Regions from separate parts of the Winogradskyella sp. 266wxhm genome, predicted to be linked through region 2. Evidence: riboswitches for the same ligand, from Rfam matches in the RefSeq annotation. Region 2 holds a riboswitch; the other holds the start of a gene.
The links. A riboswitch is a leader RNA that binds a small molecule or an ion and turns the genes downstream of it on or off. The one in region 2 is predicted to bind S-adenosylmethionine.

Region 1: it holds a riboswitch for S-adenosylmethionine, as region 2 does, so the genes downstream of both, AC2H4K_RS04915 (O-acetylhomoserine aminocarboxypropyltransferase/cysteine synthase family protein) here and AC2H4K_RS06335 (trans-sulfuration enzyme family protein) in region 2, are expected to answer to the same signal.

The regions. Positions count from the first base shown of each region.
Region 1 is NZ_CM179559.1:1,072,984-1,088,604, reverse strand. Features, by position in the region: gene AC2H4K_RS04930 (DUF5686 and carboxypeptidase-like regulatory domain-containing protein) at 1-2,061, shown strand, start outside; gene AC2H4K_RS04925 (nucleoside deaminase) at 2,072-2,545, opposite strand; gene AC2H4K_RS04920 (alpha/beta fold hydrolase) at 2,628-3,638, opposite strand; gene AC2H4K_RS04915 (O-acetylhomoserine aminocarboxypropyltransferase/cysteine synthase family protein) at 3,716-5,014, opposite strand; SAM riboswitch class I at 5,136-5,260, opposite strand; gene AC2H4K_RS04910 (hypothetical protein) at 5,362-6,909, opposite strand; gene AC2H4K_RS04905 (2-isopropylmalate synthase) at 7,056-8,231, shown strand; gene leuC (3-isopropylmalate dehydratase large subunit) at 8,232-9,638, shown strand; gene leuD (3-isopropylmalate dehydratase small subunit) at 9,716-10,306, shown strand; gene leuB (3-isopropylmalate dehydrogenase) at 10,315-11,433, shown strand; gene AC2H4K_RS04885 (phosphoenolpyruvate carboxylase) at 11,439-14,018, shown strand; gene AC2H4K_RS04880 (ammonium transporter) at 14,119-15,414, opposite strand; gene AC2H4K_RS04875 (P-II family nitrogen regulator) at 15,420-15,621, opposite strand, start outside.
Region 2 is NZ_CM179559.1:1,447,994-1,463,614, forward strand. Features, by position in the region: gene AC2H4K_RS06270 (DUF3109 family protein) at 1-560, opposite strand, end outside; gene AC2H4K_RS06275 (MarC family protein) at 651-1,232, shown strand; gene AC2H4K_RS06280 (hypothetical protein) at 1,242-1,442, shown strand; gene AC2H4K_RS06285 (hypothetical protein) at 1,510-1,983, opposite strand; gene AC2H4K_RS06290 (sigma-70 family RNA polymerase sigma factor) at 2,124-2,663, shown strand; gene AC2H4K_RS06295 (hypothetical protein) at 2,665-3,381, shown strand; gene AC2H4K_RS06300 (hypothetical protein) at 3,431-4,339, shown strand; gene AC2H4K_RS06305 (T9SS type A sorting domain-containing protein) at 4,364-5,950, shown strand; gene AC2H4K_RS06310 (CHAT domain-containing protein) at 5,965-8,982, opposite strand; gene AC2H4K_RS06315 (FAD-dependent oxidoreductase) at 9,069-9,674, shown strand; gene AC2H4K_RS06320 (S41 family peptidase) at 9,671-11,287, opposite strand; gene AC2H4K_RS06325 (deoxycytidylate deaminase) at 11,287-11,718, opposite strand; gene AC2H4K_RS06330 (HupE/UreJ family protein) at 11,822-12,412, opposite strand; SAM riboswitch class I at 12,541-12,665, shown strand; gene AC2H4K_RS06335 (trans-sulfuration enzyme family protein) at 12,780-13,946, shown strand; gene AC2H4K_RS06340 (homocysteine S-methyltransferase family protein) at 13,946-14,947, shown strand; gene AC2H4K_RS06345 (four helix bundle protein) at 14,981-15,340, shown strand; gene metH (methionine synthase) at 15,343-15,621, shown strand, end outside.

The DNA of each region.
Region 1 (15,621 bases), 380 kb from region 2:
GAATTTGATCTCAATACCATTGACAGTGCTTTAATTAAAAGTAAACTTTTTAAAGGCATGGAGTTTGTTTTTGAGGAGGTAGATACTTCAAACGTTACAGGAAAAACCTACTTGCCTATTTTCTTAAATGAATCTGTAAAGAAAGTTTATGGAGACAATATTATCAACAAAAAGCGTGAAGATCTTGTAGGTAATAAAAATTCAGGATTTAGTAATAATCAAATCATTATTGATTTTATTGAAGATTTATATTCAGATTTTAATGTTTACGATAACTACTTAAAGTTTTTCGATAAGAGTTTTGTAAGTCCTTTGAGCCGTACAGGAATTCAAACCTACAATTATGTGCTATCCGATAGCGCTTATATTGATAACAAATGGTGCTACAATATTATCTATTATCCAAGACGAAAAAATGAACTCACTTTTAAAGGTGATTTTTGGGTTAATGATTCTACTTATGCCATAAAAGAAATTAACCTACAAGCTTCAAAAAGTGCCAATATAAACTGGGTTAAAGAAATTTATATAGAGCAAGAATTTGAAGTGCTCAATGATTCTTTATTTCTGATAAAACGCGATTACTTCTTGTCTGATTTTGCTCTGAATAAAAAGGAAAAATCAAGAGGTGTTTACGGAAAGCGAACTACGTTGTACGATAATTATAAATTCAATGAGTCAAAGGATAGAGACTTTTATGACAAAGAGGTTTATAATTATGATGAAGACGTTTATAACAGAGAAGATGATTTTTGGGAAGAGAATAGGTTAGAGGCTTTAAATAAAGATGAAAAAGGTGTGTATAAAATGTTGGACACACTTAAAACAGTTAAAAAATTTAAGCGTCTCTATAATTTAGGAAGTGTTTTAGCTTCTGGCTACATAGAATTTCCGAGTATAAATTTCGATTATGGGCCAATCTTTTCAACTTTTGGTTATAATGAAGTTGAAGGTTTACGACTTAGAACAGGAGGAAGAACTTATTTTGGACCAAATGATTTATGGAGATTAGAAGGCTTTTTGGCTTATGGCTTTAGAGATGATAAATTTAAATACGGTATTTCAGGAAAGTGGTTGTTAGATAAAAAGAGTCGTTTAACCATTTTTGGTGGTAATCGTAGAGATATTGAACAAATAGGGGCAAGTCTTACCAGCTCTACAGATGTTTTAGGTAGAAGTTTGGCATCCTCATCGGTTATAACAACGGGAACCAATGATAAGCTTACCAACATTAATCTAGTCAATTTAGGGCTGTCTATTGAGCCACTCAGAAATTTTGAAATGCGACTCGATGGTAGTTTTAGAACTTTGAGTTCGGCATCTCCAACTTTTAGTTTAGATTATAACGATCCTGAGTCACCAACAGGAGTTTCTTCAGAAGTTGAGCAGTTTGAAACACGTTTTTCTTTAGCCTATTTCCCTAAGCGACAAATGACAGGTTATGGAGTGGAGCGTAAAGAGCGAAACGATGATTACGCTAGACTGTTTGCTCAGATCAGTCGAGGTGATAGAGATTGGTTAAGTAGTGATTTTGACTATACAAAGCTTCAGTTTTCTTATATACAACCATGGCAAGTAGGTGGCTTTGGTAGATTAACAACATCTATTGAAGCAGGAAAAACTTTTGGTGAAGTGCCTTTATCGTTACTAAATGTGGTACCTGGTAACCAAACCTATTTTTCTATATATAATACGTTTTCTCAGTTAGATTTTTACGAGTTTGTAACAGATACTTATACCTCAATGCATATAGAACATAATTTCAACGGACGTATTTTTTCAAGAATACCTTTTTTGAAGAAATACAACTTGAGAGCTATTATGAGCTTGCGCGGTGTTTGGGGTGAATTATCAGATGAAAATATAGCTTTGAACACTACAGGAAATCCAGTTGAAATTCCTTTAATGGCACCAGATAAGGATATTTATTATGAGTACAGTTTTGGTGTGGCAAACATTTTTAAAATCCTTCGAATAGATTTTAATTTTAGAGGAAATTATCTTGATAATCCCGACGCCAGAAGATTTGGTGTTACCGGTAGTTTTGGTTTCTACTTTTAAGATAAATCCATCAATATTCTGTTTTGTCTTCTTTTTTTGCCCATTCTTTAAATGGTTGGATAGCTATATCTCTTGCTAGTTGAATAAATGGAATACTTCTTTTTTCGTAAGGAAGAGGAATTTCTTTGTAAATAAACGCGTCATCAAAACCAATATTGGCAGCATCTACCTGATTACTTCCGTAATAAACCTTGTCTGGTCTGGCCCAATAAATAGCGCCTAAACACATTGGGCAAGGTTCACACGATGTATAAATTTCGCAACCTTCAAGCTGAAAAGAATCAAGATTTTTACAAGCATCTCTTATTGCGGTAACTTCAGCATGAGCAGTTGGGTCATTAGTTGAGGTAACTTTGTTGTTGCCGCGACCTACAATTTTCCCGTCTTTAACAATAACGCAACCAAAAGGGCCGCCTTCATTATTATTCATACCTTTTAAAGCAGTGTTAACTGCTTCTTGCATAAAATATGCTTTCTTATCCATATACTTATTTATTTAAGACAAAAGTATAATAAGCAGTTAGAAATCGCTACAATAAGTAAAACATTAGTTAGGTGAAATGTGCTTAAGCCACAAATTGTCTTAATGTATTGCTGATGGTGTTTACTTTAGGTTTGAAAATTGGTTTTAAAAAACGCGAAAGTTGGTCAAATTCAATTAAAAAAGCATCATGCCCATGAATAGATTTAATTTCACTGATATAAACATTATCCTTAATGCTTTTTAATTCCACGTAGGAATTCCAATTTTCCTCAGGTTTAAAAAATAAATCAGAATTTATGGTAACAATATGTATGTTGGACGAAATTTTTGAAGCAACATCTAAAAAGTTATCTCTTCCTTCTGTAATATCAATAGTTTTCAATATTTGGTTCATCATCTTGTAAGCAGAAAGGTGAAAGCGATTATTTAAATTATCACCATGGTAGTTGAGCCAAGATTCTATATTGTATAAACCAGATTCAGTTTTTGTTCTGTTGAATTTATCCTTCAAGGAATCAGGTGTACGATACAGTGTCATAGCATGCATCCTAGCATCTGATAGCGGTTGACTAGAATGATTGAGAATAGCATCTTGAATATGGCAATTAGCAATAAGCCAATCTGTAGATTTCCAATCTGTAGCAATAGGAATAATGTTTTCTGCTAAATTTGGTTTTAACGCAGCTAACTCCCAAGCAATGCCACCTCCTACGGAGCCTCCAATGATAGCAAAAAGCTTGTCGATACCTAATTTTTGTAATCCAATTGCAAATAACTGAGCAATATCTCTAGCTGTAAAGTCTTTGTAGTTATCTAAAAGATGTTCTCCTATGTTCTCAAACCCATTACCTGGAATATTAAAGGCTAATATGCAATAGGTGTCTGTGTCTATACACTTGTTTTTTCCAATTAAATCATTCCACCAACCTTTCTCTCCAATAACATTTGAATTTCCAGTAAGTGCATGGTTAATCATTATGATTGGTGCTTCATTTAAGTTTTTTCCAAAGGTTTGGTAAGACAAATTAATACTCGTGGTTTTACCTGTAGATGTGGTGTATTTAGGAATGTTTATGTAATGTAAATTTTCCATTTCTATTTTTAATAGGTTAAACAGATGTCTTGCTAAGACAAGACATCTGTTTTCTAATAAACAACACTAATTAAAGACTAATTTTGAAGCGACTTTTTCTTAATAACAACAGAAAAAGCTTCTTTTAAATCGGCTTTTAAATCATCAATGTTTTCTAAACCAACAGATAGTCGTATTAAGTCTTTAGTAACTCCTGTAGCTTCTTGAGCTTTGTCACTCAGTTGTTGATGAGTTGTACTTGCAGGGTGTATAATTAAAGATTTTGTATCACCAATGTTGGCAAGTAAGGAGAATAGTTTTGTGGTGTCTGCAATAGTTTTTGCAGATTCGTAGCCTCCATCTACACCAAAGGTTACAATACCGCTTTGTCCTTTTGGTAGATATTTATCAGCAAGTTTTTTGTATTTGCTTGTTGCTAATCCAGGATAATTCACCCAATTTACTTCAGGTTGTTCTTGTAGCCATTTCGCTAATTCCAAAGCATTTTGACTGTGCTTTTTTATACGCAATTCTAAGGTTTCTAGTCCTTGAATAATTTGAAAAGCATTAAAAGGGCTTAATGTTCCACCATAATCTCTTAGGCCTTCTACTCTAATTTTGGCAATAAATGCAGCAGCTCCTAGAGCTTCGCTATATACCAAACCATGATATCCTGGTGACGGTTCTGTAAATTCAGGAAATTTACCGTTTGTCCAATCAAAAGTACCAGCATCAATAATAATTCCACCAAGAGATGTACCATTACCATTGATGTACTTTGTTAGAGAGTGAATAACAATATTGGCACCATATTCAATAGGGTTCAGTAAATAAGGAGTGGCCACTGTATTGTCAACAATCAAAGGAACCTTATGAGCTTTAGCTTCTTTAGAAATCGCTTCAAGATCTAAAACATCGAGCTTAGGGTTTCCTAAAGACTCAATAAAGAATGCTCTTGTATTTTCTTGCGCTGCTTTTTGAAAGTTTTCAGGGTCAGAAGGATCTACAAAAGTTGTTGTAATTCCATGTCTTGGAAGGGTTACACTCAATAAATTATAAGTGCCACCATATAAACTACTCGATGCAACAATATGGTCTCCTGCTCTTAATAAGGTTAGTAACGTTGTTGAAATTGCAGCTGTACCAGATGCTGTTGCTACAGCGCCAATACCACCTTCAAGGTCTGCTAGACGTTGCTCTAAGATGTCGTTTGTAGGGTTGTTTAATCTTGTGTAGATAAATCCTGGGACAGAAAGGTTGAAACGCCCTGCAGCATCATCGGCATCATTAAATACGTATGATGTGGTTTGGTAAATAGGAACTGCTCTGGTTCCGCCATTTTTACTAACATCGTGTCCTGTGTGCAACGCTTTTGTTGCGAATTTTTGTGTACTCATTTTTCTAAGTTTTTGAGTTAATAAATAAATTAAACCAAAAGCCAAATAAGCTTCGATTGAAGCGTACTTAATAGAAAAATGTTAAAAAGAAAATGCTAATTACAGATGAGTGATTAGTCTTGAGTTATCTATCTAAATTGTTCGATAAATGAATCGAAAATAAAGTAGAATTTAGCACCTTCTCAGTAAGTCTAAGGGTTGCTAAGGTTTCAACGGGTCTATTCCCTCCACCTTTCTTGATAACATTTCAGTAAGTTTTGAACTTTGTGAGTACAAATATTGCAATACAAAAAATTAAAATCCAAATATTTTAGTGATTTTATATATTTTTTATGAGAATTTTAAGCTCAAGGCGCGTATCTAGTCAAGTATTTTTGGTTTATAATGTCGCTAACAGGTTTGTTTTCAATTTTACTTTCAAGCCAAGAAATAATGTCTAAATACAGAAATGCTCGTCTCTCGTAAGGATGATCTTCGTAAGTTTTTAGAGTGATTAATAATTCTTTGAAAGCATCCTTTAAATCATGAGGATAAATGTGTTGTAAATTCTTGATGAACTTTATCATTTCCTTTTGTACCTCGTGCAAATCATTCATTTTTATTAAGAATTTATAGGTGCTTCTTAATAGAGTTTCTAAGTGATAATCAAGTCCAGCCTCATAATGTGCCACCAAGTTTAAAACTCTTGAGAAACAAAGTAAATCCTCTCTCATAGAAAGTGATTTATTCGAAATGATTTTATCTAAATATCTAATACATTCTTTGTTGTTTCCTGCTCCAAAATGTAAACTAGCAAACTTGTAGTAGAAAATCATTTTATGATGTGCATCTATTTTATCTTTAAAGGTTTCTAGTTCTTTTTCTATCTTAGGAATTAGCTCTAAACCTTCTTCAAAACTACCATCAATAAAATGAGCATTTATGTTATGAAAGTTGGTGTAAAGAAAAACTAGTGATGCTACATTTTCATCCTTAGGAAATTTAGGGTGATTTACTGTGGTTTTAAATTCTTCTAACTTCTGAAGGAATTTAGGCTTATTTCTAATGTAGAATATAGCTTCTAAAAGATAATTATTACCCTTTAAAAAGAAAACTGGATTCAGGTGAATCATGCCTGTATTTTGATAAAATAAGTCCACCCATTTCGAAGCATATTTGTAACAACTCAAAAAGTCTTGCATTAAAAAACTATACCATAATTGCGCTTTGTAATACCACAATTTTTCTCTAAAGCCTACTTTATTGAAATTAAATTTAGGAAGCCTGTCATTAAAATATTTAGTTACTTTTTGGCTTTCTTCTTCATTCTTAACGTAACCAGTTTTTAGTATAGTACTGTAAAGTTGAAGTGATAAATTAGATAGTTTGCTGGCAATAACATTCTGGGCACTTAGGCTTTTGGCTTGCAATGCAAGTTCATCTGCTCTGTTACTAATGCTGCGTGTGATGTATTGTGACTCAATTATTTTTTCGAGCTCAACAATTTCAAAAGCAAGATTCTTTTCTTCATTAGTAATAGCAAGCTCTTTAGCTTTATCTAAAATTTTTAAACTTTGTTTGTATAAGCCTTTGTGGTATAAAATTGATGCAAAATCTAGCTGTTCTCTAATTTGCGAACGTATGTTTTGATGCGATGGGCTCAATTTTAAGCTGATTAAAATCTGTTTGTATAAATGCGCCTTTACATTGGCAAGTTGCTGCTTTTTTACAATGCCGCTTTTTACTATTGCAGCTTCATTATAACTAGAAGCTTTATCCAAAAAATTAAAAAGATTTAAAAATTTAGAATCCGAGTTTACGTCAAGTCTACCAACGTATAGCTTAAACTGACGTTTTTCTGATTTGGTGAGTGACTTCACAAGAGCGAATAAATTGTCTTTTTGGTCTTTAGTTATCAATTAAAAATCGAGTTATTAAATTGTAAATCAGTTAATTAATATTCGTTTTGGACTTTGGGCATCGTAAACTAGAGCGAAGACTTAGAGCCAAACTATTTTCAAAGTATAAATTCGTAAGACAATACTAAAATATATTTTAATAAATGTCAAATAACCATATTCAAATATTTGATACAACTTTGAGGGATGGTGAGCAGGTTCCTGGCTGTAAATTAAACACAGAACAGAAAGTTGTTATTGCAGAACAACTAGACCTTCTTGGAGTAGATGTTATTGAAGCAGGTTTCCCAGTGTCTAGTCCAGGCGACTTTAAATCTGTGGAAGCAATTTCGCAAATTGTAAAAAATGCAACAGTATGCGGATTAACTAGGTCTGTAGAAAATGATATAAAAGTAGCGGCAGAAGCGTTGAAATATGCTGTGAAACCTAGGATACATACAGGAATTGGAACTTCAGATTCTCATATCATTCACAAATTTAAATCTAATAAAGAAGATATAATTGAGAGAGCTTACAAAGCTGTAAAGTATGCAAAGTCTTTTGTTGAAGATGTAGAGTTTTATGCTGAAGATGCTGGTAGAACAGATAACGAATACTTAGCTAGAGTGTGCGAAGCAGCTATAAAGGCTGGTGCTACAGTCTTGAATATTCCTGATACAACAGGATATTGTTTGCCAAGCGAGTACGGAGCGAAAATCAAATACTTAAAAGAAAACGTAAAAGGAATAGAAAATGCTATACTGTCTTGTCATTGTCATAATGATTTAGGGTTGGCTACAGCAAATTCTATAGAAGGTGTAATTAATGGTGCTAGACAAATAGAATGTACTATTAATGGTATTGGTGAGCGTGCAGGAAATACTGCTTTAGAAGAAGTGGTGATGGTACTGAAGCAACATCCATACTTAAATTTAGATACTAATATCAACACATCAATGCTGTATGGTATGAGTCAATTAGTGAGTGATAGTATGGGTATTTATACACAGCCAAACAAGGCTATTGTTGGTGCTAATGCGTTTGCTCATAGTTCAGGAATCCACCAAGATGGTGTTATAAAAAACAGAGAAACTTACGAAATTATAGATCCAAAAGATGTTGGTGTTACCGAATCTGCAATTGTGTTAACAGCAAGAAGCGGTAGAGCAGCATTAGCTTACAGAGCTAAGAATGTAGGTTATGAATTAACCAAGCTTCAGTTAGATGAAGTGTATGCTAATTTCTTGGATTTTGCAGATAAAAAGAAAGAGATTGATGATAATGATATCCATCAAATTATTGAAACGAGTTCAGTCTATAAACAAATAATTTCAGCTTAAATGTCAAAAAAAACATTATTCGATAAAGTCTGGGATGCGCATGTGGTCAGTAGTGTAGAAAACGGTCCACAAATATTGTATATAGACAAACACTTAATTCACGAAGTTACAAGTCCGCAAGCTTTCAAAGAACTGGAAGATCGCGGAATTCCTATTTTTAGACCAGATCAAATTGTAGCTACGGCAGATCATAACACGCCTACCTTAAATCAAGATAAACCAGTAAAAGATGCGTTATCTAGACAACAGTTAGAGCAACTTTCAGAGAATTGTAAGAAAAACGATATTACCTTATACGAGTTAGGACACAAGTATAATGGCATTGTTCATGTAATGGCTCCAGAGTTAGGAATCACACAACCAGGTATGACTATGGTCTGTGGCGATAGCCATACATCAACACATGGTGCATTCGGAGCCATTGCTTTTGGAATTGGTACAAGTCAGGTAGCCCAAGTTTTTGCAAGTCAATGTTTGTTATTGACTAAGCCAAAAAGTCTTAGGGTTAGTGTAAATGGAAAACTAAAAAAAGGCGTTTTACCTAAAGATGTTATCCTGTATATCATTTCAAAATTAGGTACAAATTCTGGTACAGGATATTTCTGTGAATACGCGGGAAATGTCTTTGAAGAAATGAGTATGGAAGGTCGAATGACCGTTTGTAACATGAGTATAGAAATGGGTGCGCGTGGTGGAATGATTGCTCCTGACGAAACAACTTTTGAATATATAAAAGGACGAGAATTTGCTCCTAAGGGTGAAGATTTTGAAAAGCAAGTAGCGTATTGGAAATCTTTACCAACCGATGAAGGAGCGACGTTCGATAAAGAATATTCTTTTGATGCTGAGGACATAGAGCCAATGATTACTTATGGAACTAATCCAGGCATGGGTATAAAGATTACTTCTAATATTCCTAAAGAAGAAAATGCCTCGTTTAAAAAATCTTTGGCATATATGGATTTTGAAGCTGGTGAAAGTCTAATCAATAAACCAATTAACTACGTGTTTATAGGTAGTTGTACCAATTCAAGAATTGAGGATTTTAGAGTGGCTGCTTCTTTCATTAAAGGAAAACAAAAAGCGGATAATGTTACGGCTTGGTTAGTGCCAGGAAGTAAACAAGTAGAAGCTCAAATTATTGAAGAAGGATTAAAAACTATTTTTGAAGATGCAGGTTTTGAACTTCGTCAGCCAGGTTGTTCAGCTTGTTTAGCGATGAATGAAGATAAAATTCCACAAGGAGAATATTGTGTGTCAACATCCAATAGAAATTTTGAAGGACGACAAGGACAGGGTTCTAGAACTATTCTAGCTAGTCCATTGGTTGCTGCGGCAACTGCTGTTGCTGGAAAAATAGTGGATGTCACACAAGAAATAGAGGAAATGGAAGCTGTAGGTATTTAACTTACGGCTTTTAAGTTTAAGACCCTTTTCATTACACATTATAAAATTTAAAATAGTCCTAATCTTAGGAAATAAATATGGAAAAGTTTACAACATTAAAATCATCTGCCATTCCTCTAAATATTGAGAATGTAGATACAGATCAAATCATACCTGCGCGTTTTTTAAAAGCCACGGACAGAGAAGGTTTTGGTGATAATGTATTTAGGGATTGGAGATATAACAAAGATGGTTCTTTAAATGAAGACTTCGTTTTAAATGATTCAAAATACTCAGGAAGTATTCTGGTAGCTGGAGATAATTTTGGTTGTGGTTCTAGTAGAGAGCACGCAGCTTGGGCAATAACAAACTATGGATTTAAAGTCGTGGTTTCAAGTTTTTTTGCTGATATATTCAAAGGAAATGCTCTTAATAATGGCTTGTTGCCAGTTCAGGTTTCTGAAGAATTTTTAAATCAATTATTCAGTCAGATTGAAAAAGAACCAACAACAACTATAGAAGTTAATCTAGAAGATCAAACCATTTCTGTGTTAGGTTCTGATTTGTCAGAAACATTTGAGATTGATGCTTACAAGAAAACATGTTTAATAAACGGGTACGACGATATCGATTACCTTGTTAATAGTAAAGAATTAATAGAAGCTTTTGAAGCACAAAAAACATACTAATTACACTAATGAATTTAAATATAGCAGTTTTACCAGGTGACGGAATTGGTCCAGAGGTTACAAGTCAGGCAATTAAAGTTTTAAAAGCAATTGCGACAGAGTTCGATCATAATTTTAAGTTTACTAATGCAGATGTTGGTGCTATTGCCATTGATAAGTATAATGATCCTCTTCCAGAGGAAACGCTAGATGTTTGTATGTCTACTGATGCTATTTTGTTCGGTGCTATTGGTGATCCTAAATACGATAATGATCCAACTGCAAAAGTACGTCCAGAACAAGGCTTGTTGAAATTGAGAAAAGAATTGGGCTTGTTCGCAAATATTAGACCTGTAAAAGCATATGAAACCTTACTGGAAAAATCTCCTCTAAAAAGAAATATCATTGAAGGAACCGATATTAGCATTTATAGAGAACTTACAGGAGGTATTTATTTTGGTGAAAAACATTTGAGTGAAGACGGTAATGTAGCTTCAGATTTATGTGAATATTCACGAGAAGAAATAGAGCGTATAGCACATTTAGCATTTAAAGCAGCTCAATCTAGAAATTATAAAGTCACCTTAGTAGATAAAGCTAATGTTTTAGAAAGTTCAAGGCTGTGGCGAAAAGTTGTGGGCGAAGTAGCTGAACAGTATAAAGACGTGACTTTAGATTTTTTATTTGTAGATAATGCTGCGATGCAAATGATCCTAAACCCAAAACAGTTTGATGTTGTTTTAACGGAAAATATGTTTGGAGATATTATTAGTGATGAAGCTAGTGTTATTGGTGGATCTATTGGGTTATTGGCATCAGCTTCTGTTGGAGAAAAGTATGCAATGTTCGAGCCAATTCATGGTTCTTTTCCTCAGGCAAAAGGTAGAGGAATAGCAAATCCTATAGCGTCAATTTTATCGGCTGCAATGCTTTTAGAGCATTTTAATTTGCATAATGAAGCAGAATTGGTGAACTTAGCAGTAGAAAAATCGCTGAAATTACATATCAGTACTCCTGATGTCAACGAAAAGCACGACAATATCACCACAAATAAAGTTGGTGATTTCATACAGGATTTTATTCATAATCCTAATGACACGAATTTAAATTTTACAAATATCCATTTAGGACAATCTACAATCATATAAATTAGATGCCCACACAACCAAAACTTACTCGATTTAATCAAAATGTATTAGCCAAATATCAGATATATAACAGTATCTTTATGACGTTGCCCTTTGATAGTGTAACTAAAACAGGGGCTTTATTGCCTTTGTTTCATGAAACTTGTCATAAGGGATTTGCCAATCAGGAAGATCCAACTACGATAGTCAATACATTCTTCAAAAAATATCAGGCAAGGAGGTCAGAGGAAAGTCAAATCAATTTATTATTTCGTTTTATTCAATACATTGAAAGACAAGTAGTGCTTTTCGATGCTATTGAAGATGCTGCATTTCCGGTAGTGAACAATATGGATGGTATTGGTACGCTTAGGAGTTTGAAAGAATCTGTTATAGCGAATGATAAATTAGGAACGCTTCAAAAATATCTGGAAGAATTTAAAGTTAGAATTGTGCTTACTGCACATCCAACTCAATTTTATCCAGGTGCTGTTTTGGGTATTATTACCGATTTAACTGAAGCTATCCGAGAAAATGATTTGTTAAGAATTAATGATTTGTTGGCTCAGTTGGGTAAAACACCATTTTTTAAACATAAAAAACCAACACCTTATGATGAGGCTGTAAGTTTAATTTGGTATTTAGAAAATGTGTTCTATAAGTCCTTTGGAACGATTTACGATTACATTCAGCAGAATATTTTCGATGGAAAACAGATTGATAATGATATTATAAATATTGGCTTTTGGCCAGGTGGTGACAGAGATGGAAATCCTTTTGTAACTCCTGAGATTACTTTGAATGTAGCAATGAGACTTCGAGAAACGGTAATCAAAAATTATTACCGTGATGTACGTCGTCTGAAACGTAAACTTACATTTTCTGGTGTCGAAGATAAGATTGGATATTTAGAAAATGAGCTCTATAAATTATTTACCAGAAATGAATCTAGCTTAACGCTAAATGAGTTTAGGGAAATAATGGAGGGAGTACGAGATACGGTTAAAGAAAAGCACCAGTCGCTTTACTTAGCAGAGGTGAATAGTTTGTTGAATAAGATTCATCTTTTTGGATTTCATTTTGCCAATTTAGATATCCGTCAAGATAGTCGTAAGCATCACCAGTTTTTTACAGATATGGTAGATGCCTTAATTGATAGTGGAAGTAATATTTTTCCAAAAAATTATCATGACTTATCTGAAAAAGAACAAGTCGCTATTTTATCAAAAGTACAAGGTGAGGTGGATTTGTCGTTAATTAATGATGAAGAAACCCTAAAAGCTTTGGAAACCATGAAGGTTATCAAAACCATTCAAGACGAGAATGGTGAAAAAGCGGCTAATCGCTATATTATTAGTAACAACCAAACAACGCTAAATGTTATGCAGTTGTTTGCAATGTTGAAGTTGGTTGCCTTTCAAGATGAGCTTACGGTAGATATAGGACCTTTGTTTGAAACAATAACCGATTTGGAAAATGCTCCTAAAGTGATGGAGGAGTTGTATACAAATCCAGAATATGCAAAGCATTTAAAATCTAGAGGAAATAAGCAGACTATTATGCTTGGTTTTAGTGATGGAACCAAAGATGGTGGTTATTTAATGGCTAATTGGGCTATCTATAAAGCCAAGGAGGCTTTAACTGCTGTTTCTAGAAAATACGATATTAAGGTAATTTTCTTTGATGGTAGAGGTGGTCCGCCAGCAAGAGGAGGTGGAAAAACACACAACTTCTATGCGTCTTTAGGGCCAACGATAGAAGATGAAGAGGTGCAGTTAACTATACAAGGTCAGACAATTAGTTCTAATTTTGGAACATTAGAGTCGTCTCAATACAATCTTGAACAGCTTATAAGTTCTGGTATTTATAATAGTATCAGTGATAAAGATTTGAGTATGACTCAAGAAAACAGAGATGTAATGACAGATCTGGCAGAAAGAAGTTATAAGGTGTATTCAGATTTTAAAGCGCATCCTAAGTTTATTCCTTATTTGGAATTTATGAGTACGCTAAAATATTATGCTAAAACTAACATTGGAAGTCGTCCTTCAAAAAGAGGGAAATCTGAAGGTTTAGTGTTCGAAGATTTGAGAGCTATACCTTTTGTGGGATCTTGGAGTCAGTTAAAACAAAATGTGCCAGGTTTCTTTGGTGTAGGAACAGCATTAAAGCATTATGAAGATTCTGGTGAGTTTGATAAGGTTAAAACCCTGTATAAGACTTCTGATTTCTTTAAAACTCTTATTGAAAACAGTATGATGTCCTTGTCAAAATCGTTCTTTGATTTAACAAGATATATGTCTGAAGATCCTCAGTATGGTGAGTTTTGGAATATCATTTACAACGAATACGAAACTACAAAACGACTAATACTTAAACTTACTGGTTACAAAGAATTAATGCAGGAAGAGCCATCGGGTAAAGCTTCGATAGCGGTAAGAGAATCCATTGTGTTGCCTTTGTTGACAATTCAACAATATGCATTGAAAAAAATTCAGGAGTTAGAAAAAGCTGAGGTTAAGGATGAAGAACGATTAAAGATTTTTGAAAAAATGGTAACTAGATCATTGTTTGGAAATATTAATGCTAGTCGTAATTCAGCATAAAAAAAACTAAATCGAATTTTGATATAATAAAAAAACCTCTGAATATTTTCAGAGGTTTTTTTGGTAATTAAATTTATGAAACAATACAAAACATTCTCATTTAGTGATCATTTAATCTGAAATCAGGATAGGCATCCATACCGTGTTCGTGGGCATCAAGCCCTTCTAGTTCTTCTAGTTCAGAAACTCTGATACCAACTGTTTTCTTTAAAATGAATATTATGATGAAGGAAGATAAGAGGCATATTAAGGCGTAAGCTAGTACACCATATAATTGTGGTAAAAATGCTAATTGGTTAGCGGCTTCAGAAATAGTGGCAACAACATCACCGTTACTATTAATGAATTCACCACCGTCATTGGTTGCGGCTTTAAATCCAAGTAGGCCTACGGCTAAAGTACCCCAAATACCACATATTAAATGAACGGCTATTGCACCAACAGGATCGTCTAATTTTAACTTATCAATAAAACTTACGGCAAACACAATTAAAGCTCCAGATACTATTCCGATGATTATTGAGTCTGTTGGGCTCATAACGTCAGCTCCCGCAGTAATACCTACTAAACCACCTAGTATACCATTCAAGAACATAGTAAGATCTAGATTTTTATAAGCTATGGTTGATATGATAGCGGATGATACACCACCAGCTGCAGCGGCTAAACATGTTGTTACTAATGTTAAAGAGGTTAGTTCTGGATCAGCTGATAAAACAGAGCCTCCATTAAAACCAAACCATCCAAGCCATAAAATCAATACACCAGCAGTAGCAATAGGTATATTGTGTCCAGGAATAGCTTGTGACTTACCGTTTTTAAATTTACCAATTCTTGGCCCTAATAAGCAAACTGCAACTAATGCAGCCCAACCACCTACGGAATGAACTAATGTTGAGCCCGCAAAATCATAGAAGCCTAATTGATCTAAAAAGCCACCTCCCCATTTCCATGAACCTGCTATAGGATAAACTAATCCTACGTAAAAAAGGGTGAATATCATAAATGGTCCAATTTTAATACGCTCTGCTACAGCGCCAGAAACTATAGTGGCTGCGGTAGCTGCAAACATTCCTTGGAATAAAAAATCAGTCCAATAAGTATAGCCTCCGTTGTAAGCTAAGTCTAATGTTTCTGATGTTGTGAGTGGAGCATCTAAGCCAAAACCAGCAAAGCCTAAATAACCATTGAATTCTCCAGGATACATTAAATTAAAGCCTACTAAGCAATAGAGAAGTAAACCTATTGTAATGATGAAAATATTTTTAAAAAGTATGTTTAACGTGTTTTTTTGACGTGTAAGACCGATCTCTAAAAAAGCAAAGCCTAAGTGCATAAAGAAAACCAGTGCAGTACAGATCATCATCCATACGTTGTTGATTGTAAGTGATTCCATTGTGGTTATTTTAAAGTATTACCGCCTTTTTCGCCAGTTCTTATTCTGTAAACTTCTTCGATAGTGGAAACAAAGATTTTTCCGTCTCCAACTTGCCCAGTGGCACCGGATTTTAAAATAGCATTTATTGTAACCTCTTCGAAGTCGTCGTTAACTACAATAGATAAGTAACGTCTCTGGATATCGCTAGTGCTGTATGAAACACCT
Region 2 (15,621 bases):
ATCTTTTCAGCAACTTTTTCTAACTCAGCGTACCAGTCTTCCCCAAATTTTCTAATCAAGGCTTCTTTTACAAATTTGTAAATAGGTACTTGAAGTTCTTTACCCAAAGTACAAGCATCATCACAAATTTCCCATTTATCATAATTAACTGCTGAAAATTCCGTGTAATCCTTTATACGAATTGGATACAAGTGGCACGATACAGGCTTTTTCCAATCAATCTCACCTTGGTTATAAGCTTCTTCAATTGCACAAAGTGCCGTATTTTTTTCATCAAAAATTACATACGCACAATCAGCTCCATCAATGAGAGGTGTTTCAATATCCCCAAAATCTGTAACAATAGACGTTCCTTGTGCTTCAATAGCTTTTATTCCTTCTTTTCGTAACAAAGGTTTTACTTTAGGATAAATATCCTCAAGTATTTTAGCTTCTTCTTTTTCTAAAGGCGCACCTGCATCTCCATCAATACAGCAAGCTCCTTTACAAGCCGAAAGATTGCAAACAAAATCCTTTTCTATAATCTCTTCTGAGATAATGGTTTTTCCGAGTTGAAACATGCCGCAAAAATAGTTAAACTTTACGGTTATTTAATATGGAAATTCATGATTAAAGTCGCACCTTTGCGCCGAATTTCAAAAGCGCATAAAATGCAACTAAATTTTAAACAGATTTTTACAGCCTTTATGGTCCTTTTCGCTGTAATAGATATAATTGGCAACATTCCTATCATTATAGATTTACGCAAAAAAGTTGGCCATATTCAAAGTGAAAAAGCTTCAATTATTGCTGGAGTTATTATGATTGTTTTCCTTTTTTTAGGAAAAAGTTTATTAAACTTAATAGGTATCGATGTCAATTCTTTTGCCGTTGCTGGTGCATTTATCATCTTTTTTATAGCCTTAGAAATGATTTTAGGTATCACCCTTTATAAAGATGATGGAAGTAATGCCCTTACTGCTTCTGTATTTCCGTTAGCATTCCCTCTTATTGCAGGACCAGGAAGTTTAACAACCTTATTATCATTACGTGCTGAATTTGATATTGAAAACATCATAGTTGCTGTAATATTCAACGTTATAGTTATTTATATCGTTTTGAAAACCTCAGCAAAAATTGAAAAATTCATAGGATCTAATGGTATTAACATTATAAGAAAAGTTTTTGGTGTAATTTTGTTAGCCATAGCAGTGAAGTTATTTGCTCATAATATAAAGGCACTGTTAATTTAAATTCTTATTATGAAAATATTCACTTTAATCTTATCGGTTGTTGCTATTGGGTTAATTATATTTAATGCTACAAAATTAAATTTCGAAGCACTTTTTGAAGGAGAAAGTTACACAGCTATCCTTACCATTATAGCGGCACTATGTGCTATATTATTACTACAGATTCTTAGAGTTTCAAAAAAAATAGAAAAACTTAGTAAAAAAAGATAAAGCCCAAACACTATTTGACTAACTCAAAATCAAATAGCACATGGGCTTACAATTCTTTATTTGAATATTAAAGTTCTGTGTAGGTTACATTAAAGCTTCCTTCTGTAAAGGTATACCCATTACTTGAACCTACCATTACAGGTTCTGTTACAAAGTTAAACGTACCGCTTACTCGTTTATCATCGGTATCGTGAGAAGTAATTGTTATAGAGCCTTCTGAATTAGCCATACTTACATCATTTTCATCTGCATTGTAAGAAGCTACAAAATCTAGGCTTTGTATTGTATAAGTGCTACCAGCTGTTGCTGTTATAGGAAATATCAAAGTTACCTCTTTACCATTTCCATCACTTCCAGATATAGTGATAGTTGTGTTAAAAGTGGTAACAAAACCTGAAGCAAAATCAGCATCAAAATCCTCACCATCTATTTTTGTAAAAAAGGAATTATTATCACCTTGATTATTATTCGAGTCGTCGCTACTACAAGATGGCATAATAGAAATACATAGTAAAAGTAAAATTGTTTTAAACATTTTCATTTGTTTGTGTTTTGGTTATTGAAAAATCATTTTCCCATTAATGACAACTTTTAAAAAAAGTAAACATTCATTTGTAATAAAAATCGTCATAAAAATGTTTTTTCTAAATTTGAGTTTACTTATTTGCCCTATTTACATTAATGAATAAAGAGCCATCGATACAAACACTTTTACAGGATAGTGACAAAGCCTTTGAAAAGCTTTACTCCAGTTATAAAAGTGATTTTTTGGCTTTTGGAAAGACATTTTCTTTAAAAGAAGAAGATCTGATTGATATATACCAGGAAGCATTTTTAAGTTTTTATGAAAATTTGCTTAGTGGTAAAATAACCCATTTCACCAGCTCTATAAAAACCTATATTTTTAGTATTGGTAAGTTTAAGATATATGAACATTTAAGAAGTACTTCTAAGCTCAAAATTATTGATGAACCTATAAATTCTGAAATTACCTTAGAAAATCTTAACCTAGATACAGAAGTTTTATCTGAGCGAGAGCAATTGGTAAAATCTAATTTTAAAAAGCTAGGTAAACAATGTCAACTAATTTTAGAGCTGTTTTACCTCAAAGGAAAAACACTCAAGGATATAAAAATTATTGAAAATTATGACAATACAGATGTTGTTAAAAGTCAAAAATCGAGATGTTTAAGAAAATTAAAACAACTCGTAAAAAAGTAAAATGGAACACAAAGAATTAATAGAACTTTATTTTGAAGACAAACTCAGTACTGAGCAAAAAACTGTTTTTGAGAACCTACTCGATACAGATGAGAAGTTTAGAGCTCAATTTGAACTAGAAGAGCAGGTAAAAAAGGCTATTATTTCTACAAAAAAAGAAGACTTAAAAGAACGTCTAAAACAAATTGAACATCAGCAGGCTAACAAAAAAACATCTAAATATTATAAAATAGCTATTGCCGCTTCTCTAATTATATGTCTTAGTATTGTAGGTATATGGAAACAAAATCAACCCATAAGTAACGATGCTATATTTGCAGCATATTTTCAACCTTATGACAATATTATTGTACCTAATTCTCGTAGTAATGAAGTAGAAAGCCCAAAAGCAATAGCTTTTAGAAATTATGATACTCAGAAATACAAAATAGCTTCAGAACAATTTGCAGATTTATATAAAGCCACCTCAACATCTTATTATTTGTTTTACCAAGCTATATGTGAACTACAACTAGGCAACGAAGATAAATCAATAGAATTACTTAATAGCCATAAACAATATTCGGATAACCTATCTCAACATCGTAATTGGTATTTGGCTTTAGCTTACCTAAAAGGTAATAACGTAGAAAAAGGTAAAACTCTGTTACAGGAAATTGTAAATAAAAAATCTTACAAGCATAAAACTGCAGAAATAATTTTAAAAAAGTTGAATTAACCATGTTTACCTTTTGTAAAGGTTGTCATTAATAGAAAACCATTCTATTATGACATATTTTATCAAAAGATTTGCTTTATTATTAATAGCCCTCATTACTCTAGGCTGCAGTAAAGATGATGACGGAGGAAACCAAAACTCACCCACACCTAAACTGGTGCGTTTTTCTAATGATACAGAAAACTATCAAATTTCTTATGAAAACAGTGGTAAGCCACAAGCTATTATAAACTCTAATAACGCAATAACACCAATAATTTTTGCGGAGGATAAACTCACAAGTTTCTCTAACAACAGTTATACTTATGACAGCAATGGAAGGTTAGAAACAATAACTAACGATGAGGGAAGTTGTACCTTAATTTACAATATCCAGAATCAATTAACTAGACAAGATATTGTAATACTTCACTCATTAACAGGTAACCCAATACTGACCATACAGAGAAATTTAATTTATAACACTGAAAACCAGCTAACAGAAGTTACCGAAACGAATAGTGACAATTCTAATATTGAAAAATACACATTAACATACAACAATGAAGGGCAAGTTGTTAGAGTCGTAAACTCGTATACCAATGGCACAAATTCATCTTATATCGTAAGGCAAGATGTAGACCTAATATACCATACTTCTATAAACCCATTATACGAGTTATACAACCAAATAGGAATGAATACTAATGTAACTTGGGTAGACCTACAGGATTTAAATCCTAGTTATTGGGTTACTATTGGTATTAGCAACTATGTTTATTTTAGACTCTATTACATTAACGAAAACAATCTCTCCAATATAGATATAACTGCATATTCTAATAATTCTAGCGAGACATTAACATATTCATTCAATTATTTACTAGAAAGCGATTATCCAATAGCAGCAGATATGATAAGAACTTACAATAACTCTAGTTCAACCTATCAATTTTTTTGGGAATATAGCAACCTATAATCTCACTATAATAAATTAAAACCTATGAAAACACAAATAACTACTCTTATCCTTATTTGCATATCAATAATTACCTATTCACAAAGTTCAACCTTTAATGAAAAAATTATGGCACCTGATGGCTCATTTAATGACCGTTTTGGTTGGGCTGTAGATATACAAGGTGATATTTTAGTGGGAGGAGATATATTTGATGGTACAGTTAGCGAACCTAATACTGGTGCTGCATATGTTTTTAGAAAAAACTCTAGCGGTAACTTCATTTTTGAACAAAAACTAAAAGCACCATTCCTTGAATCTTATGATAATTATGCAAGCGAAGTAGAAATTAATGGTGATTTTATAGCTGTGGGAGCACCTAGATATAAATATAACGATAGTGCTAATGGTTTTCCGACTGTAGAGAGCGCTGGTGCTGTTTTCCTCTATAAATATAATTCTGCTACCAACCAGTGGGAATTGGTCAATCAGATATTTGCTCCCACAAGACAGCTTAATCACTTATTTGGATATAGAGTTTATTTAACCAACAATCAAATTTTTATAAGTGAAGTAGAACATAGATACACTAGTGTTAATGCTTTAAGAAGTGGTAAAATTCACGTTTACGATTATGACAATAGTGGTAATGTAACCTATAGTCAAGGTATTGATAATCCAGAACCTAGCTCAAATGATTTCTTTGGCACTGAAATTTCCCTATTTGGAAACACTCTTGCAGTTGGTACTAGAGGAGAACAACAAGATGCTAATGGAAACAATCCCCTAAATTTCGCAGGAGCGGTCTACGTTTTCGAAAGTAATAACATGGGGCAATTCTTATTACAGCAAAAAATAGTACCAAGTACAAGATTTGCAAATGCTGATTTTGGTGATGGTTTAGATATAAACGATAGCACATTAGTAGTTGGCGCTTCTAATGAAACAAGAGTTCAACCAGGAACTAGCAATACTGCAGACTGTGGTATTGTTTATATATTCAAAAAGGTGAATAATACTTGGTCTCAAACTGAAATTGTTGAACCACCAAATGTAGAATTTAATGCTGGTTATGGCGCTTCCATAAATTTGATAGGGAACACTGCTTTGATAAGCTATAAGGGAGGTAGAGTGCCATACAATGGCTCTACAAGAGCATCTGGGCTTGTAGAGGAACTAAATATAGATAGTAATGGAAATATTGATAACAGATATGTCATTCCACCACCATTTCCAGACAGCACAAATGAGTTTGGTTATATTACATCTTGGGATGGTAATCAACTAGCTGTTGGTGCCTACGCAGATAGAGGTGACATCAATGGAAACATATTACCTGAGGGAAGTCCTGGTGCTGTATATATTTATAATTTAAGTAATAGCTTATCTACAACATCACCTACGTTTCATAACATCCGTATTTTAAATCCAGTAGAAAATACAATCAATATCTATGGCATAGAAAATGATGGTACTTATCGACTGTTCGACTTACAAGGAAAAACTATAGCCGAAGGTAAACTAACTCATGTGGATTCTCATATTGATATATTCAATTTAACAAAGGGTATTTATTTATTGAATATAAAAGTTGAAAGCTCGGTTCAAAATTTTAAAGTCTTGAAGAAATAAAATTCAAAAACGTTCTAACCTAAATTAGAACGTTTTTTCATTATGATGATCACCAATAAAAGAAATAAGGAACCAACTATAATATAAATCCAATAGTTAGGACTATTAGTAATTGGTGATGTATCTCCTGTAAGTACAAAGCCTGCCCAGTAATATGGGTGTTTTAAATTAGAGTCATCAACACTTTTCAAGTATTCTTGTTTTGCTTTTTTTAGTGCTTCATCTTTCGATAAACCTTCTTTTAAATATTCATAAAAACGCTTCATTATAATTGAAGTTTCTTTATCTGGAACACGCCATAAACTTGTTAATGTTGCATCACTACCAGCATATTGAAAAGCTCTTGAAAGACTTAAAACACCCTCCTCTGAATCCACACGCCCAAAACCTGTATTACAAGCACTCAATGTGGTTAAATCAGCGTTTAACTTAAGATTGTAAATTGTATTTAAGTCTAAATGATCTTCACTATCGCTACTAGAAAATAATAGCTTAGAGTTATATTCATTGTCTTCGTCTACATAAGCGTGCATTGCTAAGTGAAGCACGCCATAATTAGAAACCGTACTTATAAAATTCTCTTTATTAGCTGTAGTACCGTTATACAAATCACCATCAAATAGAGATGCTACATAAGCTGCTTCTTCTTCAGCAAAAGGCAATTGGTATGTATTATTACTACGCTCTATAGATGCTCTAAATTCATTTTTATTATCTGGCTTTTCCAAATAAGTAGGTGAATATGATGCTAAAAGTTCATTACTGTCTCTATTGATATTACCTATTAATTTTAAAGATGTATTGTAGTTTACAACTCTATCACTTTCCAAGCTTTTGTCCAAAAAGAGTTCAAATGGCAGTAACGAAACACTACCTTCTGGTACTATGGTTACTTTTTTAAAATTTAGGTTCTTATTTAAGAACTCCAAATTGGAACTTACATCATTATAACTGTTTTTGTAATTTTTAAGTTGTTTAACATCGCTTAAAAAATTAAAAAACTTTTGAGATAAATCTTCACTATTTCCAAGATTAAAAAACTGTGTATTATTTTTTGAAATTAAAAAGGCATACAAGTTATCGTAATCATAAAAACGCACAATAACCTCTTGTTTAGATAGGTTAGATTTTAATTCTGCAAGATTAAAATCTAAAGCATCATTAATTTTACTATCATAAGATTGCTTTTTTAGACTCAATAACAGATTTGATTTATTCAATTTTAAGCTATCAAGTTCTTCAATTAGATTTTTATCATCATCATTTTTTATCAGTCGAGATTTTAACTGAGCAATCCTTACTTCTATTAAATTGAGGGTATCTAAAACTTTTTTAACTCCCTCGTTGTAACTATACTTAATATTATTGATAGTGTTTTTTATGGTAAGTTGCGAGTTAGTATTTTGCTCTACAACATTAACAATATTGTCATTGAACATATTATTTTCAGTATGATCTACTTCTAATAATGATCTACATAGTAATAGATTAGTATTTATATTATCAATTAGATTTTTTTCAAAAACATTAAAGTTGAATTGACTTCTATTTTCATTCACTAACATTCCAGATAACAAGGCCAACTTAAATGATTTTTGAAACAAATTTTGATTATTGGATAGTTTAGCATTCTCTAAAATCAAATTACTTAATTCTATTAATGTTTGAGCCGTGTGTAAACTACCATACAAGTGATTATTTGTTATATCAGAAGCATCTATTTCATCTAAGCTATTTACTTTAATACGTTTCAAATAATTATTGATTGTAATATCTAAATCTACACTATCGCTTCTTAGTAGAGCATATTTTACACTATTTAGTGTATGTTTATTTAAAAAGTCACTTCTTTGGAATTTATTAGCGAGTTCTAGGTGAACGTCCAAATAATATAGTATAGAATCTAAATTATTAGACAAGAATCTTTTTTTTACCTCTAAATCATATGCATATAAAGCAAACATTTGGTCTTTCTTTATATCCGAAACACTCATTTCTATGAGCCGTTTAACTTTATCATCTAAAAGTTCGTGGTCAAAATCTTTTTTCTTGAGTTCAATTTTAGCCTCTCTATGAATTATTGAAGAATAAAACATATTCTTAAATCTATTATTTTCTTCAATTAAATCGTAAACTTCCTTTGCCTTTTCAAAACTAAAGGTCAGTTGATCGTATTCTTCATTCAATTCCTGAATTTTGGATTCCAAGTCTATTATCATTAGTTGATCTATATACTTGTTTGGTGGTATCAGTGATTTCCAATGTGAGATATGATTTTTAGCTTTTTCAAACTCACCTAGATCTATACAGACATCTGCTAAATTACTAAGAGCATAAGGCAAAAATTCTTCAGCCTGCTTTGGAATGTTATCTTCTAGCAAATACGCTTCAAAATCATCTACCGACTCTCTTAATATCTTCCCGTTTTCTAATTCCTGAGCATATATTATAAGCTGCCTGTAATTAACCATTTTTGTAACTTGTAGTTGAAGTTTTAGCGAATCAGGTATAGTTTCCTTTAATAGAGAATCTATAGTATTTTTGATAGGAAAAACACTTTCTTGCAGAGCATCTAATGGCTTACCAATATCACCTAGAGAGTAACCTAGATTTGTAGTTGCCATTAATAATTTTTGATAATTCTTATTATCATAATTCTTATACAGATCAATAAACTCTTTGTTGTATAGAATGTTCTTATCAAGTTGATTTGTCTTGTAAGTGAAAACATCATAATAACTGTACAGGTTACTCAGATCTTCAATGGGTATGTGCTTTAATTTTTTATAATATAACCTGGCACTATCTAAGAGTTTTTCGGTTTTACCATCCAGCCGTTCTTTTTGAATATTCTTGATAGCTTCAGCAAGTATAGATCTCGCTTTTTTTATTTGTATACTATCTTGGTATGTAGCTTCAGTTTCATTATGAACATTTTTGTTATTTAAATTATCAGTTTCATTTTTTCCTTTACAGGAACCCAAAAAGATTGACACTGTAAGAATTAAAAACAATCGGAATAAAAACCTCATAAAATCTGTTTCAAAAAAAATTTTAATATCACATATGAAACATTAAATATAACTTATATTGTTAATTGATAGAATAAACAAAAAATATGTTTGATACATTAATTATCGGTGGAGGAGCTGCAGGTTTATCTTGTGCTTTGGTCTTAGGGTCAGCTAAAGACAAAGCTTATGCAAAAGATAAAAGAATAGGTATTATAACACACCAAAAGACTTCACATCTACAAACAGCATTATTTAATAATGTTCTTGGTCTAGAACCTGGAACTTTGGGCAAGGATATCCTAGAGAGTGGAAAAAATCAGTTAAGAAATTTATACCCTCATGTTGAACAAATTGAAAAAGAGAAAGTAAAATCGGTAATAAAAACTACTGAAGGATTTATAGTTGAAACCAATAAAAACAGTTACATCTCCAAAATTGTTGTAGTTGCTGTTGGTTATACAAGCTTAATAACGATTAAAGGTTTAGAAAACTATATTGAGCCGCACCCAAGAGCCGCAATTGAAAAAGATAGAATTTGGTTAAAAAACACTGATCATTTAGTGGAAGAGAACCTTTATGTTGCTGGTACTTTAGCAGGTTGGAGGAGCCAATTTTCTATTGCTAGCGGAAGTGGAGCTCATGTGGCCACAGATATTCTCACACTTTGGAACGATGGAAAACACACCAAAGTTCACGATAAACATAGCTAGTTTATAATAGTCTGAAGGCTTGGATATTCTTGGCTTAAAAGAATAACTTCTTCAACCATAATATCATCTTTGTTTATAATTTCCTCAAAGGCATTGTCATCAAACAACTGACGCGCAAGAGTAGCTTTTATAAGACGTCTTATTTCATCATTATAAGCTACGAAAGTAATATTTGTACGTTCTCTTTCATTAATAAAATCCTGAAAACGAACTACAATATCATCGCTGACTTCAAAATTATTTATAAAATCGTACTTAGTAACATTCTTATAAACACTTCTATTTTTATCTAATTCTTCAAAAACAAAATATCCGAAATGACCTCTTCTCCTTAGGTAATTAATAGTTTCGTTATCAAACAATCGATCTACAGGTACAAAAACATCAGGTATAATGCCTCCACCTCCATACACGACTTTTCCTTTTGGAGTTGTAAACTTTAAGGAATCATCTACTTCAATATTCTTTTCATCAACAAGTTCGCCTGTTCTTAAGCGTTTATAATAGTCATTATAATAACTATAATTATCACCGGTAGTATAAGGTTTTTGAATAGAACGTCCTGTTGGAGTATAATATCTTGAAACTGTAAGCCGAACCGCACTTCCGTCACCTAATGCCATTTCACGTTGCACTAAACCTTTTCCGTAAGATCGTCTTCCGACAATAATACCTTTATCGTTATCTTGTAAAGCGCCAGCAATAACTTCGCTTGCAGAAGCAGAATTTTCATTGATAAGGATATAAATTTCACCATCTTCAAAATCTCCACGCTTGGTTGCATAGGTTCTTTCCTCTCTTCCCTTCTTATCTCTAGTAAATAAAATTAGTTTATCATCTTCTAAAAATTCATCGGCAATTTGCTCTGCTATACCTAAAAAACCACCTGGATTATCTCTTAAGTCTAAAGCTAATTTTGTAGCTCCTTGTTCTTGAAGCTCATCAAGAGCATCTTTAAATTCATTAAACGTAGATTCTGCAAAACGGTTGATTTTAATATAACCTAAGTTATCTGTAAGCATGTAAGCCGCATCAACACTTTTAATAGGAATGTCTTTTCGCTTTACAGTGAACTCAAGCAAATCATCTTCACCTTTTCTGAATACAGTCAATTTTACCTTAGTGTTTTTATCACCCTTTAGCTTTTCTGTAATAAGATCGTTTGTGATGTTTTTTCCATAAAGCGTGTCACCATCTGCCATCAATATTCTATCTCCAGCCATAATTCCAGCGCGCTCACTTGGACCACCTTCAGTTGGTTTTACTACGGTTATAGTATCTTTATAGGTGTAAAAATTTATTCCTACACCTACAAAATCACCTTTCATGTTTTCTGTAATGCGCTCTAAATCTTCTTTTGGAATATAGGTAGAATGTGGATCGAGATTATCTAAAATTCCATTAACAGTAACATCTACAATACTATCTGTATTTACATCATCTACATACTCATAGTCTATGTAATCTATAAGCCGATTTATTTTATCCTTTTTACTATTCGTGGTAAAAAGATTATCTGAAGTATCTGTGAAGTTTAATTTTCCACCAATAACAACACCTGCTGCAATTGCAACACCAATAATTAGTGGTATGTATTTATTTTTTGTGGCCACTAGGCTTTTAAATCTTCTATTTGAACAAGCTCTATGCCTGCTTTTGCTAAAAATTGTAATCCAGAGTCATCTTTGTACCCTTGCTGATATACAACACGAATTATGCCAGCTTGATGAATAAGCTTACTACACTCCTTACAAGGAGATAAGGTAATATATAAAGTAGCCCCTTTAGCCGATTGTGTTGATGAAGCTACTTTTAATATCGCATTGGCTTCAGCATGTAAAACATACCATTTGGTGTAACCCTCTTCATCTTCACAATAATTCTCGAAACCTGTTGGTGTACCATTGTAACCATCTGAAATAATCATTCTATCTTTTACAATGAGTGCTCCTACTTGCTTACGCTTACAATGTGATAATTTTCCCCATTCTTTAGCTATCCTAAGATAAGCCTTATCATAACGCAATTGTTTAGTCTTGGACATATATAAATATTAGGGCACAAACGTACCATCTAAGTAACGAATATAAAAGGATAGTATTTTATAAACAATTCGCTACCAGTTAAAGTTTTATCAAACTTTCGTCTTAATTTAACAATTCGCTATGAATTATCATGGGAATTACAAGCCCTATAACTATAGAAGAAAGAACCATTACCCAATCTCTACGCGAAAATCTAAAAATAGTTTGACATAAAAAACCTATGAATAAAACGACAAAAACAATGATTATTTGTGCGATTTCTATTCCTAAAGCAAACTCTATTAAAAGTTCTAGCCTATTCTGTGATTGCCCTGCAAACATTTTAAATTCTCTCGCAAAACCTAGTCCATGAATAAGACCAAAAAATAATGTGGAGAAAAACAGTAAGCTTATTTTACTGTTTCTTTCTTTTTTGCCAGCAGTAAACACATTATAAATAGCGGTTATCAATATCGTTACAGGAATCAAGAATTCCACTAATGAACCATTCACACTTACAATACCATAAGATGCTAATACAAGTGAAAGCGTATGTCCTAATGTAAATACTGATACTAATAACAGTACACGTTTCCAATCCTTAAAAAGATAAGGCACTGCTAATACCATTAAAAAAAGGACGTGGTCATAACCATCGAGGTCTAAAACATGATTAATGCCATACTGAACATTAAACCAAAAGTTATCTAACATAATTAATTCGTTTGGGTAAAACCAAAGATATAACTAATACTATTCAATCAAAATAAAGAGAATAAAATTTGTTTATTCTTATTTTCTTTCAGAGTTTTGTGCTTTCAAAGTTCAAACAACTTATTGAGATGTTATCAAGAAAGGTGGAGGGATTAGACCCTTTGAAGCCTTAGCAACCCTTAGACTTACTAAGAAGGTGCTAAATTCTACTTGATTTTTTGATCCATTTATCAAAAAATTAGATAGATAACTAAAACAAAATATGCATTTCCGCATTATTATTTCTTTATAACATTTCCTATTAAGCACGTCTAAACATGGCGCTTTGGGCTTTTGGTTTTACCAAATACATAAAATTTAATAGAAAATGAATTCTAAACATATAGAAACTGCCGCAATTCGCACTCAAATAGAGCGCACACAGTTTTTAGAACATTCTAACCCTTTGTATCTAACATCGAGTTATATTTTTGAAGATGCTGAAGATATGCGCGCCTCTTTTGCAGACGAAAAAGAGCGTAATATTTATAGTCGATATAGTAATCCTAACAGCTCTGAATTTGTAGAAAAAATATGCCAAATGGAAGGTGCCGAACGTGGCTATGCATTTGCAACTGGTATGTCTGCTGTGTTTTCAACATTTGCTGCTCTTTTAGATTCAGGTGATCATATTGTGTCTTGTCAGAGTATCTTTGGTTCTACCCAGACTTTGTTTAATAACATTCTTCCTAAGTGGAATATTTCAACAAGCTACTTTAGAATAAATGAAATTGAACGTATTGAAAATTTAATTCAGCCTAACACCAAAATTCTTTATGCTGAGAGCCCAACAAACCCAGCTGTTGATATACTAGATTTAGAACTTTTAGGTAATATTGCTAAAAAACATAATCTCATTTTTATTGTAGATAATTGCTTTGCAACTCCCTATTTACAACAACCCATTAAGTTTGGTGCAGATTTGGTCATTCATTCAGCAACAAAACTTATTGATGGACAAGGTAGAGTTCTTGGTGGCGTAACTGTTGGTAATGCTGAGCTTATTCAAAAAATCTATTTGTTTTCAAGAAATACTGGTCCGGCGCTTTCACCTTTCAATGCTTGGATTTTATCAAAAAGCCTAGAAACCTTACCTGTAAGAGTAGAAAAACATTGTGATAACGCATTGAAAACAGCTAAGTTTTTAAAGAATCACGACAAGGTAAACTTTGTAAAATACCCCTTTCTGAAATCTCATCCTCAACATGAATTAGCAAAAAAACAAATGAAATTCGGTGGTAGTATTGTCGCTTTTGAAATAAAGGGAGGCATTGATGCTGGCAGAAACTTTTTAAACAGCATAAAACTCTTGTCACTATCTGCTAATTTAGGAGATACCAGAAGTATTGTTACGCATCCTGCATCAACAACGCATGCTAAACTATCGGAGGAAGATCGCCTAAAAACAGGTATTTCAGGTGGATTAATACGTATTTCTGTTGGCTTAGAACATGCCGAAGATATTATTAACGATTTAAAACAAGCTTTGAAGTAATGCCAAACATAAAAGAAGAAATACAAAAACGAATTTTAGTACTTGATGGAGCAATGGGTACTATGCTTCAGCAATATAAATTTACTGAAGAAGATTTTCGTGGCGAGCGATTTAAAGATTATCCAACGCCATTAAAAGGCAATAACGATTTGCTGTCTTTAACACAGCCAGAAGCAATTGCAGAAGTACATCGTAAGTATTTTGAAGCTGGTGCAGATATCGTTGAAACCAACACCTTTTCAGGTACATCAATCGCTATGGCAGATTACCAAATGGAAAATTTGGTTTATGAATTAAATTTTGAGTCCGCTAAAATAGCCAAACAAGTTGCGGAAGAATTTACTAAGCAAAACCCTGAAAAACCTCGTTTTGTAGCTGGTAGTATCGGTCCAACAAACCGTACCGCAAGCTTAAGTCCAGATGTAAACAGACCAGAATTTCGTGCTATTACTTTCGAAGAATTGCGAGTAGCTTACAAAGAGCAAGTCGAAGCTTTAATAGATGGTGACGTAGATGTTTTGTTAGTCGAAACCATTTTTGATACGCTTAACGCAAAAGCAGCATTATTTGCTATAGAAGAAGTAAAAGAAGAACGAGATATTGATATCCCAATTATGGTGTCTGGAACAATAACAGATGCATCAGGAAGAACATTGTCAGGACAAACGGTAGAAGCTTTTTTAACTTCAGTATCTCATATCCCATTGTTAAGTGTTGGTTTTAATTGTGCATTAGGTGCAGAACAATTACAATCGTATTTAAAACGCTTATCCGACAAAACTGAATTTCATACTTCTGCACATCCAAACGCTGGATTACCAAACGCGTTTGGTGAATATGACCAATCACCAGAACAGATGCAACAACTTATAGAAAACTATCTAAAGGATAACTTAATCAATATTATTGGTGGTTGTTGCGGCACAAGTCCTGAACACATTAAAGCTATTGCTGAAGTGGCTAAAAAATATAAACCTAGACAAGTAGTTGTTGGTGTTTAGTTTATTGTATTTAGTATTAAAGAAGAAAGAATTATGAAGAATTATACAGATTTAGATGTTTGGAAGATTGCAAGAAAATTGGTGAAGACTGTTTACAGCTTGACGTCTCAATTTCCAAATACTGAAATATATAGTCTTACAAATCAAATTAATAGAAGTGTAATTTCAATCCCTTCAAATATTGCTGAAGGTATAGGAAGGCAATCAGATAAAGAGACTATTCAATTTTTATATATCTCAAAAGGTTCTCTTTTTGAACTCGAAACTCAGTTGTTTCTAGCTCATGATTTAGAATATATTTCAGAAAAACAGCTTTCAGAAGTTTTAGAAGAGATTACTTCTGTAAAAAGATTATTAAACGGATTCATTAATTATTTCAAAAATAAAAAGTAATGATGAATTCAACCAAACACCAAACACCAAACACCAAATACTTACAGTTATCAGGTTTAGAACCATTAATTGTTACACCAGAAAGTAATTTTATAAACGTTGGTGAGCGCACAAACGTAACAGGTTCGCGTAAATTTTTACGATTAATTAAAGAAGAAAAATATGACGAAGCGCTAGATGTAGCAAGAGAACAAGTTGAAGGCGGTGCGCAAATCATAGATGTTAACATGGATGAAGGTATGTTAGATGGCGTTTACGCTATGACTACCTTTTTAAATTTA